Linked DNA regions of Cohaesibacter sp. ES.047. The protein of the gene in region 1 interacts with the protein of each later gene in a pairwise test. Links are inferred from orthologs where the notes say so. Each region holds a gene or a part of one and is shown on either strand. Other genes may lie near its edges.

The links.
Region 2: the proteins of CPH65_RS03775 (region 1) and CPH65_RS02690 interact in binary tests that used the Escherichia coli proteins (3 or more experiments, as listed by UniProt). The link is inferred for Cohaesibacter sp. ES.047 from one-to-one orthologs.

Annotation. Positions count from the first base shown.
Region 1 is NZ_LT907844.1:831,990-844,352, reverse strand. Bases 3,926-6,901 are described here. They hold CPH65_RS03775 (P-II family nitrogen regulator), read left to right. Parts: upstream 3,926-5,232; coding sequence 5,233-5,571; downstream 5,572-6,901. Other genes in these bases: CPH65_RS03770 (ammonium transporter), read left to right, coding at 5,615-6,901; tesB (acyl-CoA thioesterase II), read left to right, coding at 3,990-4,853. Also shown: CPH65_RS03805 (prolyl-tRNA synthetase associated domain-containing protein), read left to right, coding at 1-125; trxA (thioredoxin), read left to right, coding at 334-1,362; CPH65_RS03795 (LON peptidase substrate-binding domain-containing protein), read left to right, coding at 1,544-2,242; CPH65_RS03790 (Trm112 family protein), read left to right, coding at 2,282-2,503; CPH65_RS03785 (ubiquinone biosynthesis hydroxylase), read right to left, coding at 2,525-3,775; more of CPH65_RS03770, read left to right, coding at 6,902-6,964; CPH65_RS03765 (hypothetical protein), read right to left, coding at 7,232-7,435; CPH65_RS03760 (hypothetical protein), read right to left, coding at 7,457-7,642; ppa (inorganic diphosphatase), read left to right, coding at 8,026-8,550; CPH65_RS03750 (YggT family protein), read right to left, coding at 8,714-8,992; CPH65_RS03745 (glutamine amidotransferase), read right to left, coding at 9,453-10,181; CPH65_RS03740 (TerB family tellurite resistance protein), read right to left, coding at 10,178-10,648; CPH65_RS03735 (aldo/keto reductase), read left to right, coding at 10,914-11,897; dld (D-lactate dehydrogenase), read left to right, coding at 12,184-12,363. UniProt on the Escherichia coli protein: Involved in the regulation of nitrogen metabolism. Regulates the activity of its targets by protein-protein interaction in response to the nitrogen status of the cell.
Region 2 is NZ_LT907844.1:618,482-624,642, forward strand. The notes cover bases 1-3,329. They hold CPH65_RS02690 ([protein-PII] uridylyltransferase), read left to right. Parts: upstream 1-342; coding sequence 343-3,129; downstream 3,130-3,329. Other genes in these bases: mutS (DNA mismatch repair protein MutS), read left to right, coding at 1-189; murJ (murein biosynthesis integral membrane protein MurJ), read left to right, coding at 3,208-3,329. Outside these bases: more of murJ, read left to right, coding at 3,330-4,836; trpS (tryptophan--tRNA ligase), read left to right, coding at 5,021-6,094.

The DNA.
Region 1 (12,363 bases):
ACTTCCACCCGCTGGAGAACACGGCAACCACGGCTATCGCCAAAGATGATCTTCTCGCCTTTTTCAAGGCGACCGGTCACGAGCCAACCATTTTGAGGCTCGAAAAGGAAGAAGAAGCATCCTAGCCCGAACGCAGCCTGGACGCGACCTGACCCGGACGCAGCTCGGAAAGGGGCTGTTTGGGCAAGCAAACCATTTGAGCATTGAAGCGACCGGCCACGTTCCCCATATTGATACCAAACCGAAAATCTGACACAAAACAGGAAAGCGGGCCAAACGGACTACCTTCCGAAGCCCTTCCCGTCGAATGTTCACGAATGAAGGACCGCAATCATGAACGACAAGTCCTACGGCTATGGCAGCGGCATGTCCGCAAGCTACACCTCTTCGCAGGGGTCTGGCGCTGCTTCCTTTGGCGCCGCACCATCACCCGCGCCAAAACCGGCCCAGGCTCCACTTCAGGCCCAAGCTCAAGCTCAGGCTCAGGATACCGGTCCTCTCATCATGGACACCACAACCGAGACCTTCATGCAGGACGTCATCGAGGCCTCCAAGGTGACGACGATCCTCGTCGACTTCTGGGCCCCTTGGTGCGGCCCCTGCAAGCAGCTCACCCCCATTCTTGAAAAGGCGGTCACCGAAGCCAAGGGCCGTGTCAAGCTGGTCAAGCTGAACATTGATGATCATCCGGCCATTCCGGGCCAGATGGGCATCCAGTCAGTTCCAGCCGTCGTTGCCTTCAAGGATGGACGTCCCGTTGACGGCTTCATGGGCGTCCAACCCGAAAGCCAGATCAAGGCCTTCATCGAGAAAAACGGCAGTGAACCGGCCGCCGACCCCATTGAGGAAGCCTGCACTCAGGCAAATGGCCTGCTCGATCAGGGCGAACCCGGTGAGGCCCTTCAGATCTTTGGTGCGATCCTTCAGCAATATCCCGATCATGTTCCGGCCATGGTGGGGCTGGGCAACTGCTTCCTCGCTCTGGAAGAACTGGAACGGGCCCGCGGCGTACTCGATGCAATGCCCGAAGAGGCCCTCGCGGACAAGGACGCACAGGCTTTCAAGGCGAGCCTCGAGCTGGCCGAACAGAGCGCCGACCTTGGCGACCTGGGAGAGCTTCAGGCCAAGCTCGACGCCAATCCAGATGACAATCAGGCGCGTTTCGATCTTGCCATTGCGCTCAATGGCAAGAACAAGCGCATTGAGGCACTCGACCATCTCATCACCATCATCAAGAACGATCGTGACTGGAACGAGGACGGCGCCCGCAAACAGCTTTTGCAATTCTTTGAAAGCTGGGGTGTGATGGATCCTGCCAGTGTCGATGGCAGACGCAAACTGTCCTCGGTCCTTTTCTCGTAAGGACCGAACCGGCCTCCCGGCCTGAACTGGCATATCGACCGGCCAAATCACCCTGCGTGACTGAGTCTGTCAGGCAGGGTGGGAGTGGCCGGAGACCGCGCCTTGTGGCGACAAGACAATTTCCGACTAGAAAGCTGTCCGCGCGCGACCAAGTGCGCCGCGCGGGGAACAAGGAGAAACCATGGCCCAAGCTGGCAACGCCTACTATGACAGCCCGAGAGACATTCCGGCCATCATTCCAATCTTTCCGCTCGAAGAAGTCCTGTTGCTGCCACGCACCCAGATGCCGCTTAACATCTTCGAGGACCGTTATATCGCCATGATCGAGCATGCGATGCAGAATGACCGCATCATCGGCATGATCCAGCCGCTCAAGGAAGACGACGTCGTACTCGAGGATAGCGACGACAGCAACGGATCCTCCCAACTCCAGCAGATCGGCTGTCTGGGACGGATCTCGGCCTATGGCGAAACCGGTGACGGGCGTGTGTTGATCACGCTGGCCGGGCTTTGCCGCTTCAAGCTGGTATCCGAAAAGCAATCCGACTTTCCCTTCCGCATGGCAGAGGTGGATTGCGAGGAATTCGCAGAGGACCTGATTGAAGGCTTTGGCGAGGAAGCGGTCGACCGGGACGGACTGCTCGGAATGTTCCGCGCCTTTCTCGACGCCAACGATATGGAAGCGGACTGGGACAATGTGGCCAAATCGTCAAACGAGATTCTGGTCAATTCCCTGTCCATGATGAGTCCTTACGGAATTGCCGAAAAACAGGCTCTTCTGGAAGCAGAAAGCCTGTCCTTGCGCGCCGAAACACTGATCGCCATCACCGAAATGCATCTGGCAAGCGGCGACAGCGACGGCACGGCCACCCTGCAATAAAGACCGGCAGAAGCGATCGGAAAACACGGGAGATTGAGTGTGGCAGAGTCACAATTTAGCAAAACCGCCCAACCGGAGGGAAAAACCGGAACAGTTGATCGCAAGCTTCTGGAAATTCTCGTCTGCCCGGTGAGCAAGACAACACTCATCTACGACGAGGGCGCGCAGGAACTGATCAGCAAGGCAGCCAAGTTGGCCTATCCCATCCGCGAGGGCGTGCCGATCATGCTGGCGAGCGAAGCCCGCAGGCTCGAAGACTGACACCACGCGCGGTGGACAGCCTCACAGCGCCTCTCCCTTGAGCAGGCGCGGCACATCACCCCGATTGCCAGCGGCTTCCTCTATGAACATGCGTTTGAGGGCCGGTAGCCGCTCGACAACACCCAGCCCGAAATCACGCACATGACGCAACACGTCGCTGCGGTTCGAGAATAGCCTGTTGAGAAGATCGCAAGTCATGCCCATCTGCACCACATCGAACCGGCGCCAGCTCTGATAGCGCTCCAGAACGGTAAGCGACCCGATATCCTCGCCCAACCGTGCGCCCGCGACAATCACCTCGGCCAGAGCCGCCGCATCCTTGAAACCCAGATTGAGCCCCTGCCCGGCAATCGGATGAATACCGTGTGCAGCATCGCCGATCAGGGCAAAGCGCGGCGCGACATAAGACCGCGCAAGTGTCATGCCGAGCGGAAAGCCCTTGCGGGGACCAAGCTCCTTGAGCGCCCCCAGCTGCTTGCCGAACCGGCGTTCCAGCTCAAGCCCGAAGGTGAAATCATCCATGTCCAGCATGCGTCTGGCGTCGCTCGTGCGCTCATTCCATACCAGAGACGAGCGATTGCCCTTGAGTGGCAGAATGGCAAAGGGACCAGCTGGCAGAAAATGCTCCACCGCCCGTCCTTCATGGGGCCGCTCATGCTCGACGGTGGTCACGATGCCAACCTGATCATAGTCGACCTTGACGGTCGAAATGCCTGCAAGATCCCTAAGGCGCGACCGCACGCCATCCGCAGCAATCAACAGCCCCGCCTCGATAACCTTGCCCGAGGCAAGCGATATCAGCACCCGCGCTTCTTCATCAACAAAATCACGCACCGACTCCGCTTCAACGAGCTCGACGCCGGCATCACGCGCTGCATCCTGCAGGGCACCCACCATCACACCGTTTGGCACCATGTGTGCAAAGGGCTCGCCATTGTCCGTATCGCCCTCGAATGTCAGCAACACCGGCCGCACCACATCCTGAAGCTTGCTGTCGGTAACGATCATGTCGCGAATGGGTTCGGCGTCCGGCTCGATGGTCTGCCACACACCCAGTTCATCAAGCATTCGCCCAGCCGCAGCGGCCACTGCTGACGCGCGCTCATCCTTGCGCATCACATCAAAGGGCTGCGGTTCGATCACCAGCACCGACAAGTCGACAGCCTGACGGACAGCCAGTGCCAGCGACAGGCCCACATAGCCACCACCGGCAATCACCAGATCATAACGGTCCATCGGTTCGGTGTGCGCTTGGCCTTTGCTTGTTGACATCGGTCTTCCTTTCCGGACAGGCCAACCGGTGCCTGTCAGTTCCGTTTCGCCTCAGTTTATGCATCTTTCTACGAAGAAGCGAAAGCACAAGTTCTTATCAGGCAACCCCAATACCCCTAATTTCCGACTCCGGACCAATTGCAATCACACGCCAATTCGGAGACTGTGACGTCTTTAAACCAGCACGTTATCTAGTAAGCCGACGGACCTTCACATGAATTCAGCAATTGACACTCTGCTTTCCATTCTCGATCTGGAGCAACTGGAGGTAAATCTGTTCCGGGGCACAAGTCCAAAGGAGGGATGGCAGCGGGTCTTTGGTGGCCAGGTGATTGGTCAGGCCCTCGTTGCAGCATCGCGCACAGTGCCGCCGGATCGCTTCGCCCATTCTCTGCAATGCTATTTCATGCGACCGGGCGATCCCACCACGCCCATCATCTACCAAGTGGACAATCTGCGCGACGGCCAGTCCTTTGTCACGCGCCGTGTGCTGGCGATCCAGCATGGCGAGGCGATTTTTGCCATGTCGGCCTCCTTTCATAAAAAGGAAGAAAGCTTTGCTCATCAGATGGGCATGCCTGACGTACCCGCGCCGGAAGACCTCGCCACAGAAAAAGACGTCTTTGAGGCGCTGATGACCAAGGCTCCGGATGACATCAAAGGCTATTTCCGGCGCACACGGCCCATCGAATTGCGCCCGGTGAATATCGAGCATTACACGACCAACAAGAAGCTCGATCCGATCCAGCATGTTTGGGTTCGAACAACCTCAAAACTGCCAGATGATCCGGCCATTCACAAATGCGCTCTGGCCTATGCCTCCGACATGACCCTGCTCGACACATCGCTGTTTGCCCATGGCCGCTCGGTATTCCACGAGGACATCAGCGCAGCAAGCCTTGACCATGCCATGTGGTTTCATGCCGACTTTAAGGCGGACGAATGGCTGCTCTATTCCCAGGACAGTCCATGGGCCGGCGGCGCGCGCAGTTTCAATCGCGGATCCATTTTTCGCCGCGACGGGGTTTTGGTCGCCTCTACTGTTCAGGAAGGACTAATTCGCAAAGTGAGCATATAAGTGGCACTGCAGACGGACGCTCGCCAGACGAATTAACCATATCGCCCAAAGCTTGAGCAGTTTAAACTCTTGAAATGACTCCCCACCGGGCCATGATTTGAAAATCGAGGCATTTAACTGGACAAAAATTGTGCAATTTATATTTTTTGAGCGTTTTTTAGTCAAAATTGGTCGTTGCACAATTATCAAGCAAGCCACATTTCCAAACTCAAATTCCCGATTTCAACGCGTTTTCAGTAGCTTAACAAAAAGTTACTGAAATTGGCACGGCTCTTGAAAGAGCAAGGGGGATGAAACGAAAAAGCCCGACCCGAATTCGCCTGACATTTGGGGAGGTATCGTCAAAAAAGAAACCCAATGAGGGACATGAGAGAGTGCCATGAAGTTCATTATCGCCATTATCAAGCCATTCAAGCTAGAAGCCGTGCGCGAAGCGCTGTCCGCTGAAGGCATTGAAGGCCTGACCGTGACGGAAGTCAAAGGCTTTGGTCGTCAACGGGGTCACACCGAAATCTATCGCGGGACCGAATATTCGGTCAGCTTCCTTCCCAAACTCAAAATCGAAGTTGCCGTTACATCGGACAAGGCTGAAAAGACCATTGAAGCCATCTCCAAGGCAGCGGCCACCGGCCAGATCGGTGATGGCAAGATCTTCGTCACCTCTCTTGAGCATGTCATGCGCATCCGCACCGGCGAAACCGACACCGACGCGCTCTAAGCCAATCCCAGTCAAGTAGAAGCGAAAAATCAAGGACAACCCTATGTCAAAAGTAACCCTTGCCCTTCTTGTTGGCGCAGCTGCCTTTGTGGCGGGCCCGGCCCTTGCACAGGACGCCGCCGCTCCAGCTGCCGAAGTAGCAGCCGCGACCGGCGAAGCTGCTAGTCATACTCAATATATTCTGAACACCTTGCTCTTCTTGATCGGTGGCTTCCTCGTCATGTGGATGGCCGCTGGTTTCGCAATGCTCGAAGCCGGTCTGGTTCGCACCAAGAACGTCTCGATGCAGAGCCTGAAGAACATCGCCCTGTATTCCGTTGCAGGCATCATGTACTACCTGATCGGCTACAACCTGATGTACACCGGCGTTGATGGTGGCTATATCGGTTCCTTCTCCTTCATGTATGGCATCGATGCGGTTGGCGGCAACGCTCTGGATACCGGCTATTCCACCGCATCTGACTGGTTTTTCCAGATGGTGTTCGTGGCAACCGCCGCATCCATCGTGTCCGGTACCCTTGCCGAGCGCATCAAACTGTGGCCTTTCATGATCTTCACAGTGGTCCTGACCGGTTTCATCTACCCAATCGCCGGGTCCTGGCAGTGGGGTGCAGGTTGGCTGTCCGAAATGGGCTTCTCCGATTTCGCCGGTTCCACGCTCGTTCACTCCGTTGGTGGCTGGGCAGCTCTTGCTGGTGCTCTGCTTCTCGGTGCACGTAAAGGCAAATACGCAGCAGATGGCACCGTGAACCCGATGCCTGCTTCCAACGTTGCTCTGGCGACCCTTGGCACGTTCATCCTGTGGCTCGGCTGGTTCGGCTTCAACGGCGCATCCCAGCTCGCTATGGGCACCATTGGTGATGTGACCGACGTTTCCCGCATCTTTGCCAACACCAACATGGCAGCTGCTGGCGGTGTCGTCACGGCAATGATCCTTCTGCAGATCCTCTACAAGAAGGTCGACGTGACCATGGTCCTCAACGGCGCACTGGCTGGCCTTGTTGCCATCACCGCTGAACCGCTGACCCCAACCATTGGTCAGGCCATCATCATCGGCGCCATCGGCGCAGCCATCGTCGTCTTTGCGGTTCCGCTTCTCGACAAGCTGAAAATCGATGACGTTGTCGGCGCAATCCCTGTCCACCTTCTGGCTGGCATCTGGGGCACCATGATTGTTCCGTTCACCAACGATGGCACCTCCTACGTGACCCAGTTCATCGGTGTCGTCTCCTACGGCGTCTTCACCCTTGTCTGCTCGTTCATCGTATGGGGCATCCTGAAAGCCGTCATGGGCATCCGTGTTACCGAAGAAGAAGAATACATGGGTCTCGACAAAGCCGAAATCGGCGTCGAAGCATACCCGGAATTCGGCCACGGCAGCCAGCGCGTATAAGCGATACAAGAGCAGAGCGGAGGCCATCACCTCCTCCGCTCAAAGCTCACTTGCCCACAACTGGGCTCCAGAGGGAGAAACCCGTCGGCAACCACCGGCGGGTTTCTTTTTTTGTCTTTTTGCTCGATCTACATCGCTTCAAGAAGCAAAGAACGGTGCGGCGCCAACGTCACGGCATGAAGGCATAAAAAAAGGGCAGCCGGTCAAGGGCTCCCCACTCGCTGCTGGCCTAAGTGCCGCAGCTTTCGATCATCAGTTTATGTATACTCAGAACTGCATGCTGTCCGCCAGATTGCCGGTCTTTTTGTTCCATTTGGCCTGAACCTGACCGCAGACGAAATTCCTCACCAATTTTTCGGCATCGGGTTCGGCCGTCGCTTCGACCAAGCCAGCGATGCAATCGTCATGCTTTTGGTATTTGGTGATAACCAGCGCCTGATCCTCGGCGTTGGTGCGATCGCGCGCAAGCACAAAGAAACTCCCTCTCCGCCTTTAGAGCTGCTTCAAATGCTGGCCTTCCGCATCGACGATGCGAGTCATGCACGGTGCCGTTTCGACCTTGCTGTATTGCGACGTCATCTCTTGAGATCGCGCCGGAGAGCCAAGAAGCAAAATCGCTCCCAAAAGAGAGCTACCGGCGACAAACCCCATGAACTTAACCGGATCAAAAACAACCATTTTCATCCTCACGACTGATCAGTTGATATTTAAAGTCCAAGCGATTTCAGTGTTTTCCCTCATCGCCCTCGCTTATATGACGCGCTAAGCCCGAAAAAGGTTCCAATAAATACTTAAAATTTGCACAGAGCCGATCACTAAAATTTTGAAGATCAACGCATTTATACGGAAAATTACAGGCGCTTGATCCGGCACAGCAAAGAAAGACGCGTCGCTAGATCAAAGGTTTGTCTTGCACTCACGGCAAAGAAACCCTAAACCGGCAACAACAATCGACCATTGCATGGCGACGTGGGGTTGGCATGCAATTGGTCGGGTCCAACCCTGTCCGATTTATTGCAATCGGGCCGGACGAGCATCAGGCCCCAATTGGAGTTGCAGCCATGAATATCAGCGAAATCCCTGCCGGCAAGAACGCACCGGAAGACATCTTTGTCGTGATTGAAGTGCCAAAGGGTTCTTCTGTAAAATATGAAGTCGAGAAGGATTCCGGTGCCGTCTTTGTGGACCGCTTCCTGTTCACCCCCATGGCCTATCCTTGCGACTATGGCTTCATCCCGAACACCCTTGCCGACGATGGCGACCCGATCGACGTGCTCGTCGTGGGCGATGCCCAGCTCAGCCCCGGTGTGGTCATGCGCGCCCGTCCGATTGGCGTACTGATCATGGAAGATGACGGCGGCAAGGACGAAAAAGTCGTCGCCGTGCCGCACTCCAAGCTGACCAGCCACTACGATCACATCAAGACCTATGAAGATCTGCCCAAAAACCTGATCGAACAGATCAAGCATTTCTTCGAGCACTACAAGGATCTCGAGCCCGGCAAATGGGTCAAAATCGATGACTGGGCCGGCCCGGAAAAAGCCATGGAAATGATTCAGATTTCCATCGACAACGTGAAAAACTAAGGCTGTCTCAAGGTCTTATCGACCGGACAACCAATCCAGACATGAAAAAGCGCGGATACCTTCTGGCATCCGCGCTTTTTTTAATGACAATTCACTTTTGGAAAACGCCCAGGTGCAACCAGACCGTATGCCTATCGCAGCACCACAAGCGCTTTAAAACCGATCAGTAGATACCGGTGCGCAGCAGGTTGCGCACAAAGAAGATGGCCAGCAACAGCACGATCGGCGAAAGATCAAGACCACCCATCACCGGAATGATCCCGCGAATACGCGACAATATCGGCTCGGTCAAACGCCAGCAAACCTCATAGATCGTCGAGACGATCTGGTTGCGCGGATTGACGATGTTGAATGCGAACAGCCAGGAAAACACCGCCGTGGCAATCACAATATAGGTATAGATCGCGAGGACCTGATCAATCAGAAGAATTAGAGCTGTCATATTCACCCTCACAACACTCGGTAGGCCATAGCCCCTTGCGATCACGGTCAACCGGCGGGACAAAGACGGCGCCCAAGCGCCGATAACACGTTTCTCATTTAGCGATCCTGCAACACGGCTGCAAGATCACACCGTAAATTCACCCCAGATTCGCTGAAAAAACACCTTTGGTGAGGAATGCCGGTACCGTCACCCTATTGAAAAGCCCCAATACGGACACAAAACACGCACGCATCGGGGCTTTTTAAAATGTGCTGGCTACGCAAATACCAGATGCCAGCTTATCTTTTAATGGCAAGATGCATGCCAGATACAGAGAACGCGTGGAAAATCAATATATTGATGCATGATCAACCAGCGCCCACAACATACGGCCACACCGGTCGGCACACTAAACAGCTGTTAAGATCTGAGACTTGCAGATTGCAAGAGCCTCTTCGCAAATTGCAAAGCGAATTGACTATCGCGGCTGGCGAGGACCGGCAATCCCGATCCATTGGTCAAGAAAAGCCACAAGCCACCGATCCACAGCCGGGTCATAAAGGAACCGTCCGGCATAGTGGTTGCGCTTTTTCTTCGCGCCGGGATACTTGAGGCGCTCGGAGGCCTTGGTCGTCCAGATATGCATCATGCGCAGGGTCACTTCCGGATGGAACTGCAGCCCGAACGCATTCTCACCATACCGGAAGGCCTGATTGTGGAAGGTGTCACCACTGGCCAGCAACTCCGCCTCCTTGGGCAGAGAAAAACCCTCTCCGTGCCACTGATAGACTTTTTTCGGCCATGACATCAAAGTCTCCCCCGCCTCTGTGGGCCGAATGGGATAATAGCCGATTTCCACCAGATCCTTCGGATGGGCCGTTACCTGCCCGCCCAGCTGCTTGGACAGCATCTGACCGCCAAGGCAAATGCCCAGAAATGGCTTATTGTCCCGCAAGGGCACCGAAATCCAGTCGGTTTCGCGCTTGATGAAGGCGTCGGGATCATTGGCGCTCATGGGGCCACCGAAGATCACCGCCCCGGCATGCGCGTCCATGCTTTTGGGCAACGGATCACCAAATCGCGGTCGACGAATGTCAAGCTTGAAGCCCCGTCCCTCGAGCATTGTGCCCACACGGCCAGGTATCGAGGTCTCCTGATGCAGGATTATGAGAACCCTGTCTCCGTCCGCCCTCTTGATACCGCTCATTCTTCAGGCTGCTCCGCCTGCGCCTGAACATGCTGCCGCATCCGGATGCGTTCCCGCCTGGAAACGCCGAGCAGCTCGGACACCCGCCAGACCATATTGTCTTCGAATTCGTCGATCTGACCATCCGCAAACACCAGCTCCCACATCATTTCGATGATTTGGTTCCGGCCTTCGTCATCAAGGTCGCGTTTCAGAACCGATGTGAAGTGATAGAAGTCGACCGCTTCCTTGTCCCGTTGATGCGCAAAAGCAATCAATTCGGCAGTTTCATCATCGGAGAGCGAGAATTTCTCTCTCAAAACCGATTTCAGCACCGCCTGTTCCCGCTCGTCGATCACACCATCAACTGATACAAGATGCACGAGCAAAGCGGCTGTTGCGACCCGGGGATCTCCATCGGCGAAGAGCTGGCTGTCTTCTGTCTCGCCCGCCAATTCGCGGAACATTTCCATGAGTTTTTCAAACATTCGATAATCCAATCCATTCAGCAAAGGCGTGCGGGGGTAAGTAAGTGTCTAGGTAATTGATGAGAACACTGATTCAAGCCTTTACCGTTCCTATGCAGTGAGCATAACGCCTCAAAACCTTCTTTCAACATGAATAATCCCGTTTTTGGTCCGGCAAGGCAAGACATGGCCCCATTCAGTGATTAGGATAGCACCGTGAACAAATCAGAATTTGCAACCGGGCAGCAATTTGATCAACAAACCCGACCAAGGGGGGAAGCAAACAATGAAACAAAGAAAGTTGGGTGCCACCGGTTTTCAGGTGAGCGAAGTGGGTCTTGGTTGCTGGCAGCTGGGCGCCGACTGGGGTGCGCCGGTTGCTGAGGAGACCGGCCTGTCGATTCTTGAGGCCGCATATGATCAGGGCGTCACGTTTTTCGACACCGCCAACGTCTACGGCGCGGGCAAGAGCGAAGAGCTGATCGGCAAATTCCTCAAGTCAAAACCGTCCGCAGACATTCGCGTGGCGACGAAATTCGGGCGTGGCGACGTCTATCCCGATAACTACACCAAGGAAACCCTGCGCGCTGGCATCGACGAATCCCGCAAGCGTCTTGGCATGGATTGCCTCGATCTGATCCAGCTCCACTGCATCCCGACCGAAGTCATGCGCGAGGGCGCGATTTTCGACTGGCTGCGTGAACTCAAGGACCAAGGTGTGATCCGCCACTTTGGTGCCAGCGTGGAAACCGTCGAAGAAGGCCTCATGTGCATCAAGCAGGACGGCCTTCTCAGCCTGCAGGTCATCTACAACCTATTCCGCCAGAAGCTGACCAAGGAGCTGTTGCCAGAGGCACAGGCCAAGGGCGTAGGCATCATCGTTCGCCTGCCGCTCGCCAGTGGCATCCTGTCCGGCAAATTCTCTGCCGCCACGACTTTTGCGGAAAATGACCACCGCAATTTCAACCGTGACGGTCAGGCCTTCAACGTGGGTGAAACCTTCGCCGGTGTGCCATTTGAGATCGGCCTGCAGCTGGTTGATGAACTCAAGGGCTTGATACCCGAAGGCATGTCGATGGCAGAAGCAGCACAGCGCTGGATCCTTGATCACGAGGCTATCTCGACGATCATCCCCGGCGCGAGCAAGCCCGAGCAGGCCGGTCGCAACGCGGCCATCTCCAGCCTGCCGCCACTCTCTGAGAATCTGCATCGAGAACTCACCACCTTCTACGAAGACAAGATCGCACAGCATGTGCGCGGCGCTTACTAGGAGCTGAGTGACCGGCAGATTGCCGCAAAAACCCAAGCCATGGAAACCCGGCTGCAATGGTTGCCGGGTTTTTTGCATCCAGTGGCGCGTTCACCGGTCTCGTTCCCTGCCCCGGCAGTCCGCCGTCCCGACCCCACTTGCCAGATTTGCCCTTGTCTCTCCTGAGTATTTTTGTCAGGCGAACATCAAACTCACGGATACCTATAAGGACGCCCCTGCCTTCGTTATACTCTCGGTGATCGAACCAAGAGCAGATACACCCCAAAGCACCAAAAAGAGAAGCACCATGCCGTCTCAGAAAGATCTGATTGTCACGCTTCGCGCCATTGTTGGCGCAAGACATGTACTGACTGGAGAGAAACAAACGGAACGCTTCCGCAAAGGCTTTCGCTCCGGAGAAGGGGCGGCGCTTTGCGTTATCCAGCCGGGGACTTTGCTCGAATTCTGGCAGTGTCTTGAGGCCATC
Region 2 (6,161 bases), 220 kb from region 1 along the record:
CTCGAAGAGGGGGACAGACAGGCCCCGGCTGCAACCATCGACGATCTGCCGCTGTTTTCAAGGCCGGTTGCATCCATCACCCCGCAAGAGGTCGATGCTTTGCGGGACGCCCTGATGGAGCTTAACCCAGATGATCTCAGCCCGCGCGAAGCGCAGGACGCGCTCTACAGGCTTAAAGGTCTGTTGTGACCTATATGTTATCAAGGCACCCGGGATTTGCGCTTGACGATGGTGTCGACCTCGTCGCACATTGACGCAAAAAGAGGCACTGCCCGGTTTGTAGGCATATAGCCAGATTTGATCAGCAATTCACAGGTCCCTTTCGGACACAAGGCATGAGTTATGAAAATTTCCCCCCAGACAGACGGCCTGATCGACATTGATGCGACGCAGGCACAGCTCGACAAGATTGTTGCCGATCACGGAGGGGACGCTAAAGACCTGTCCACACGGGCCGATATCCTGCAACTTTTCAAGGACTCCCTGCAAACGGGCCGCGAACGCGCGGAAAAACTGCTCGAAGAGGATGGCATCGGGATTCTGTGCGCCATTCGCCTATCGTATCTGGAAGACCAGCTCATAACGCTCATCCATCGCTTTGCCATCAATCACGTTTACCGCGTCGACAATCCGACTGCTTCCGAGCGCCTCGCGATCGTTGCCGTTGGTGGCTATGGCCGCGCCACGCTGGCGCCCTTCTCGGACATCGATCTTCTGTTTCTGTTGCCCTACAAGCAGACCCCGTGGGGCGAGAGCGTGGTCGAATATATCCTCTACATGCTGTGGGACATGGGGCAAAAAGTGGGCCATGCGACGCGCACGCTCGATGAATGCGTCCGCCTGTCACGCAGCGACATGACCATCCGCACATCCATTCTCGAAGCCCGCTTCATCGATGGCGAAAAGCCCCTTTATGAAGGCCTCATCGACAAGTTCGACAAGGAAGTGATGAAAAATACCAGCGCGGACTTCATCGCCGCCAAGCTCGGCGAGCGGGATTCGCGCCACGAACAGCAGGGCAACTCGCGCTACATGGTCGAGCCCAATGTCAAGGAAGGCAAGGGTGGGCTCAGAGACATCCAGACCCTGTTTTGGATTGGCCAGTATGCCTATCGCGTCCGCAAGGGCAAGGAATTGGTCGACGCCGATGTCTTTTCGGCCGAAGAATATGCGCGCTTCAAAAAGGCCAACAACCATCTCTGGACCGTTCGCTGCCATCTGCACTTCCTCACCGGTCGCCCCGAGGAGCGGGTGAGCTTTGACGTTCAGCGCGAGCTGTCGGAAAAGATGGGCTACAAGTCGCGCCCCGGTCAGAATTCGGTGGAGCGCTTCATGAAGCACTATTTCCTTGTTGCCAAGGAAGTGGGCGAGTTGACGCGCGTCTTCTGCGCAGCTCTTGAAGAGGATTTCGGGCGATCCGCTCCAGGCATCAACCGCTTTCTGAATGCCATACCGTTTCGGCGGCGAAAGATTCGCAATGCAGACGGGTTCTGCATTGATCACGGACGGCTGTCGGTCGAAAACGAAGAAGTCATCAGCCAGAATCCGGTCAATATCCTGCGCATTTTCGAGGTGGCTGATCAAGAGAACCTGTTGCTGCATCCCGATGCCATGCAGGCGATCCATCACAATCTGCGCCTAATCGACAACGACATGCGCAACGACCCGAAAGCCAATGCTACGTTCCTGAGGATCCTGACCTCGCGCCGGGATCCCGAGAGTGTGCTGAGGCGCATGAACGAATCCGGCATTCTGGGTCGATTCATCCCCGAATTCGGTCGCATCGTCGCAATGATGCAGTTCAACATGTATCATCACTATACGGTCGATGAGCATTTGTTGCGGGCGGTCGGCATTCTCTCTGAGATCGAGAAGCAGGAACTCGGAGACGAGCATCCGCTGGCCCATGAGCTGGTGCCAAAGATCAAGGATCGGGTCGTGCTGTATGTGGCGGTCTTCCTGCACGATATTGCCAAGGGACGCCCGGAGCGCCATTCACCAGCCGGTGCGCAGGTTGCGCGCGAGCTGTGCCCGCGTCTGGGCCTGACTGACGAGCAGACCGAACAGGTCGCCTGGCTGATCATGGAACATCTGACGATGAGTCAGGTATCCCAGTCGCGCGATCTGTCCGACCGCAAGACCATCCTTGATTTCTGCAATGTCGTGCAGACCATGGAACAGATGCGCATGCTGCTGATCCTGACGATCGCCGATATCAAGGCCGTCGGGCCGGGCGTCTGGAATGGCTGGAAGGGCCAGCTTTTGCGCACCCTTTATTCCGAGGTCGAACCGATCCTGACCGGTGGCCATTCGCAGCAGAGCCGCGATTCGCGCGTTGCCCGCATGAAAGAAAAGGTCGCAGACCGGCTTTCCGCTTGGAGCGAGACGGAAATTGCGGCCTATCTCGATCTGCATTACTCGGCCTACTGGCTGAGGACCGATGTGGACAGCGCCGTTGCCCATGCCGAGCTCATTTACGAGGCCGACAAGAAAAAGCACAAGGTGGCCACGGCCATCAAGACCTACGAGTTCGAAGGCATCACCGAAATCACCATTCTCGCGCCCGACCATCCGCGCCTTCTGTCAATGATTGCCGGGGCCTGTTCGGCAGCCGGGGGCAACATTGTCGACGCGATGATCTTTACCACCACCGACGGGCGGGCTCTTGATACCATCCTGATCGAACGGGAATTTCTCGAAGACCATGACGAAAGGCGCCGGGCCAATCGGATTGTTGATCTTTTGGTACAGGTCCTAAAGGGCGAAACGCGGCTTCCAGCCCTCGTGCAGCAGAAGGAAGGCCACAAGCGGCGGCTGCAAACCTTCCGCCCGACCACCAAAGTCACGGTCAACAACGAAATCTCAAACCAGGCAACGGTTGTCGAAGTGGAGGGCCTCGACAGACCCGGTCTTCTGTCAGCCCTGACGCGCACCATTTCCGCGCTCAATCTCGACATCGCCTCGGCTCATATCACGACCTATGGCGAGCGGGTTGTCGACGCCTTCTATCTGACTGACCTGACCGGTGCCAAGATCTCCAACCCGGCCCGCAAGGACATCATTTCAGCCCGCTTGATGGAAGTGCTCAAAGGCAAGCTCAAGGAGCGCCCGACAGCGCCTGAGGAATAGCCGCAAATGACCCAAGGCTAGCCCCTCAGATGGTGTTTGACTGGCCAGAATTTGCGCGTATAAGACAAAAGGCCCTCAATGGGCCTTTTTTTACACGCCGGCTCTTTGCTCGTGATCGACACCCAATGGGTAGGGAAGGATGCTTCGATGTCCATGCTGAGAAATTTCGCCACAGTAGGCGTGGCGACCCTTGCCAGTCGGTTTCTGGGGTTTTTCCGCGACATCCTGATCGCCGCCAGTCTTGGCTCCGGACCAATTGCCGATGCCTTCTTTGTTGCCTTTCGCCTGCCAAACCTGTTTCGGCGGCTGTTTGCCGAAGGGGCCTTCAACTCTGCCTTCATTCCGATTTTTGCCGGATCCCTTGAGGATCAGGGCGAAGGCGGTGCGCGCAAGGTAGCCGAAGAGATCGTGGCGGGCCTTCTGTTCGTGTTGTTGCTGTTCACGGCGTTGGCCGAACTGGCCATGCCGCTCCTGATCCATGTGCTGGCACCGGGCTTTGGCGATGATCCGTCCAAATTCGATCTGGCCGTTGTGCTCTCGCGGATCACATTTCCCTATCTTCTGTGCATGTCGCTGATTGCCTTTCTGTCAGGCATTCTCAACAGCCTTGGAAAATTTGCGGCAGCAGCCTTTGCGCCCGTCCTTCTCAATGTGGTGATGATCGCAACCCTGATGCTGATCCTGTTTCTGGGGGTTGATAACAACCCCATGGCTGGGCATTTTCTGGCCTGGGGTGTTTTTATCGCCGGATTCGTGCAGCTTGCGGCTCTCATCTGGGCCATGATGCGGGCCGGGTTTCGGCTTAGCCTCAAACGGCCCCGGCACACGGAAAACACAAGAAAGCTCATCCGTCTTGGCATTCCCGGGATCGTGGCGGGAGGCGTGACGCAGCTCAACATCACCATCGGCACGATCATCGCTTCCTTTCAAGCAGGGGCTGTCTCCTATCTCTATTATGCGGACCGGATCTATCAGCTGCCGCTCGGCGTCGTGGGGATCGCCATTGGCGTGGTTCTGCTGCCTGACCTGACGCGCAAGGTTCGGGCGGAGAAGTCCGAAGCCGTCTACCATGCCCAGAACCGGGCGATGGAATTTGCCATGTTCCTCACCCTGCCTGCCGCCGTCGCGCTGGCGGTGGTGCCCGGCCCGATCATCGCGGTGTTGTTCGAGCGCGGCCAGTTTGATGCAGGCGACACCCAAATGACGGCGATGGCGCTTGCGGCCTTTGCCCTCGGCCTTCCCTCTTTCGTGCTCAACAAGGTGCTGTCTCCGGGCTTCTTTGCCCGTCAAGACACCAAGACACCGATGCAGTTTGCAACCGTCGCCATGGTTATCAATGTGGCTGGCTCGCTTCTGATGTTTCCGTCTTTGCAGCATGTGGGGATAGCCCTTGCGACCACTCTGGCCGGCTGGGTCAACGCTTTATTGCTGGGGGTCACACTCTGGCGACGCGGGCATTTTCATGCCGATGCGCAGCTAATCCGCCGCCTTGCGCTCTATTGCCTTTGCGCGGTTCTCATGGGAGTTGGCGTCTTCATGCTCTCGGCCTATCTGACCCCATGGCTTGAGGCTCCCTTGCTAATCACGCGGGGACTTACGCTCGGGGTGCTCGTGGGGGTGGGGATCGCCCTGTTTCTGGTTACGAGCCTTGTGACCGGTGCGATCTCGCTTGGCGACATCCGCCGCCAGATGCGGCGTGGCACCTGAGCATCAATGAAAACGCGGGTGACGGTTTCGAAAATCCCTTGCATCCAGCTTGGCCTTGTCCGATAACGCTGCAAGCCGCATGTGTCCCGCCGCGCTCATCAGACGCGGATTTTGTGACAATGCGGCACATTTTTTCCCTCCCCCTCGCGCGTCCAACCGCCTGGGCAACATCATGAGGCATTCCATGGCCAGCTTTGAGCCACGTGTATTCTCCGGCATTCAACCATCCGGCAACCTGCATCTGGGCAACTATCTTGGTGCGATCACCAAGTTTGTCGACCTGCAATCCTCCTACAATTGCATTTTCTGTGTCGTCGACATGCATGCCATCACGGTCTGGCAGGATCCCGAAGGCCTGATCCGTCGGACCCGTGAGGTCACGGCGGGCTTTCTTGCGTCCGGCATAGATCCTGAAAAGCATATCGTCTTCAACCAGAGTCAGGTTCCCGCCCATGCCCAGCTGGCCTGGGTGTTCAATTGCGTGGCCCGGATGGGGTGGCTTAGCCGGATGACCCAGTTCAAGGACAAAGCGGGCAAGAACCGCGAGAATGTGTCCTCGGGTCTGTTTGCCTATCCCAACCTGATGAGTGCGGACATTCTGGTCTACAAGGCCACCCATGTTCCGGTGGGCGAAGACCAGAAGCAGCATCTGGAACTGGCGCGCGACACGGCACAGAAGTTCAACATCGACTATGCCGAGCGTATCGCGCAGCTGGGTTATGGCGTGGACAATATCGACCGTGATGTGACGACCGATCCCGAGCTGGTCTTCTTCCCGCAGCCGGAGCCACTGATCGGCGGTCCGGCTCCGCGGGTGATGTCGCTTCGGGATGGTGGCAAGAAAATGTCCTCGTCGGACGCGTCTGACAAAGCGCGCATCAACATGACCGATGATGCGGATACCATCTCTCAAAAGATCCGCAAGGCCAAAACCGACCCTGAAGCCCTTCCCAGCGAAGTCGCAGGACTGGAAGGCCGGGCTGAAGCCTCCAACCTTGTCGGCATCTACGCGGCGCTCTCGGGTCTGTCAAAAGACGATGTTCTAAAGGAACATGGCGGTTCGGAATTTTCCAAATTCAAGCCCGCTCTGGTCGAGCTGTCTCTCTCCAAGTTGTCTCCGATCACCTCGGAGATGCGCCGCTTGATGGACGATCCGGGGCACATCGACGCCGTCCTCAAAAAAGGGGCCGAAAAGGCAGACGCCATCGCCTCCCCCATCCTTGATCAGGTCAAGGATATCGTGGGCTTCATTCGCTAGAAATAGAAGAAGCTTCGTACTACCCGTCAGCCCGGATCAACTTCGTTTGGTCCGGGCTTTCCTGTTC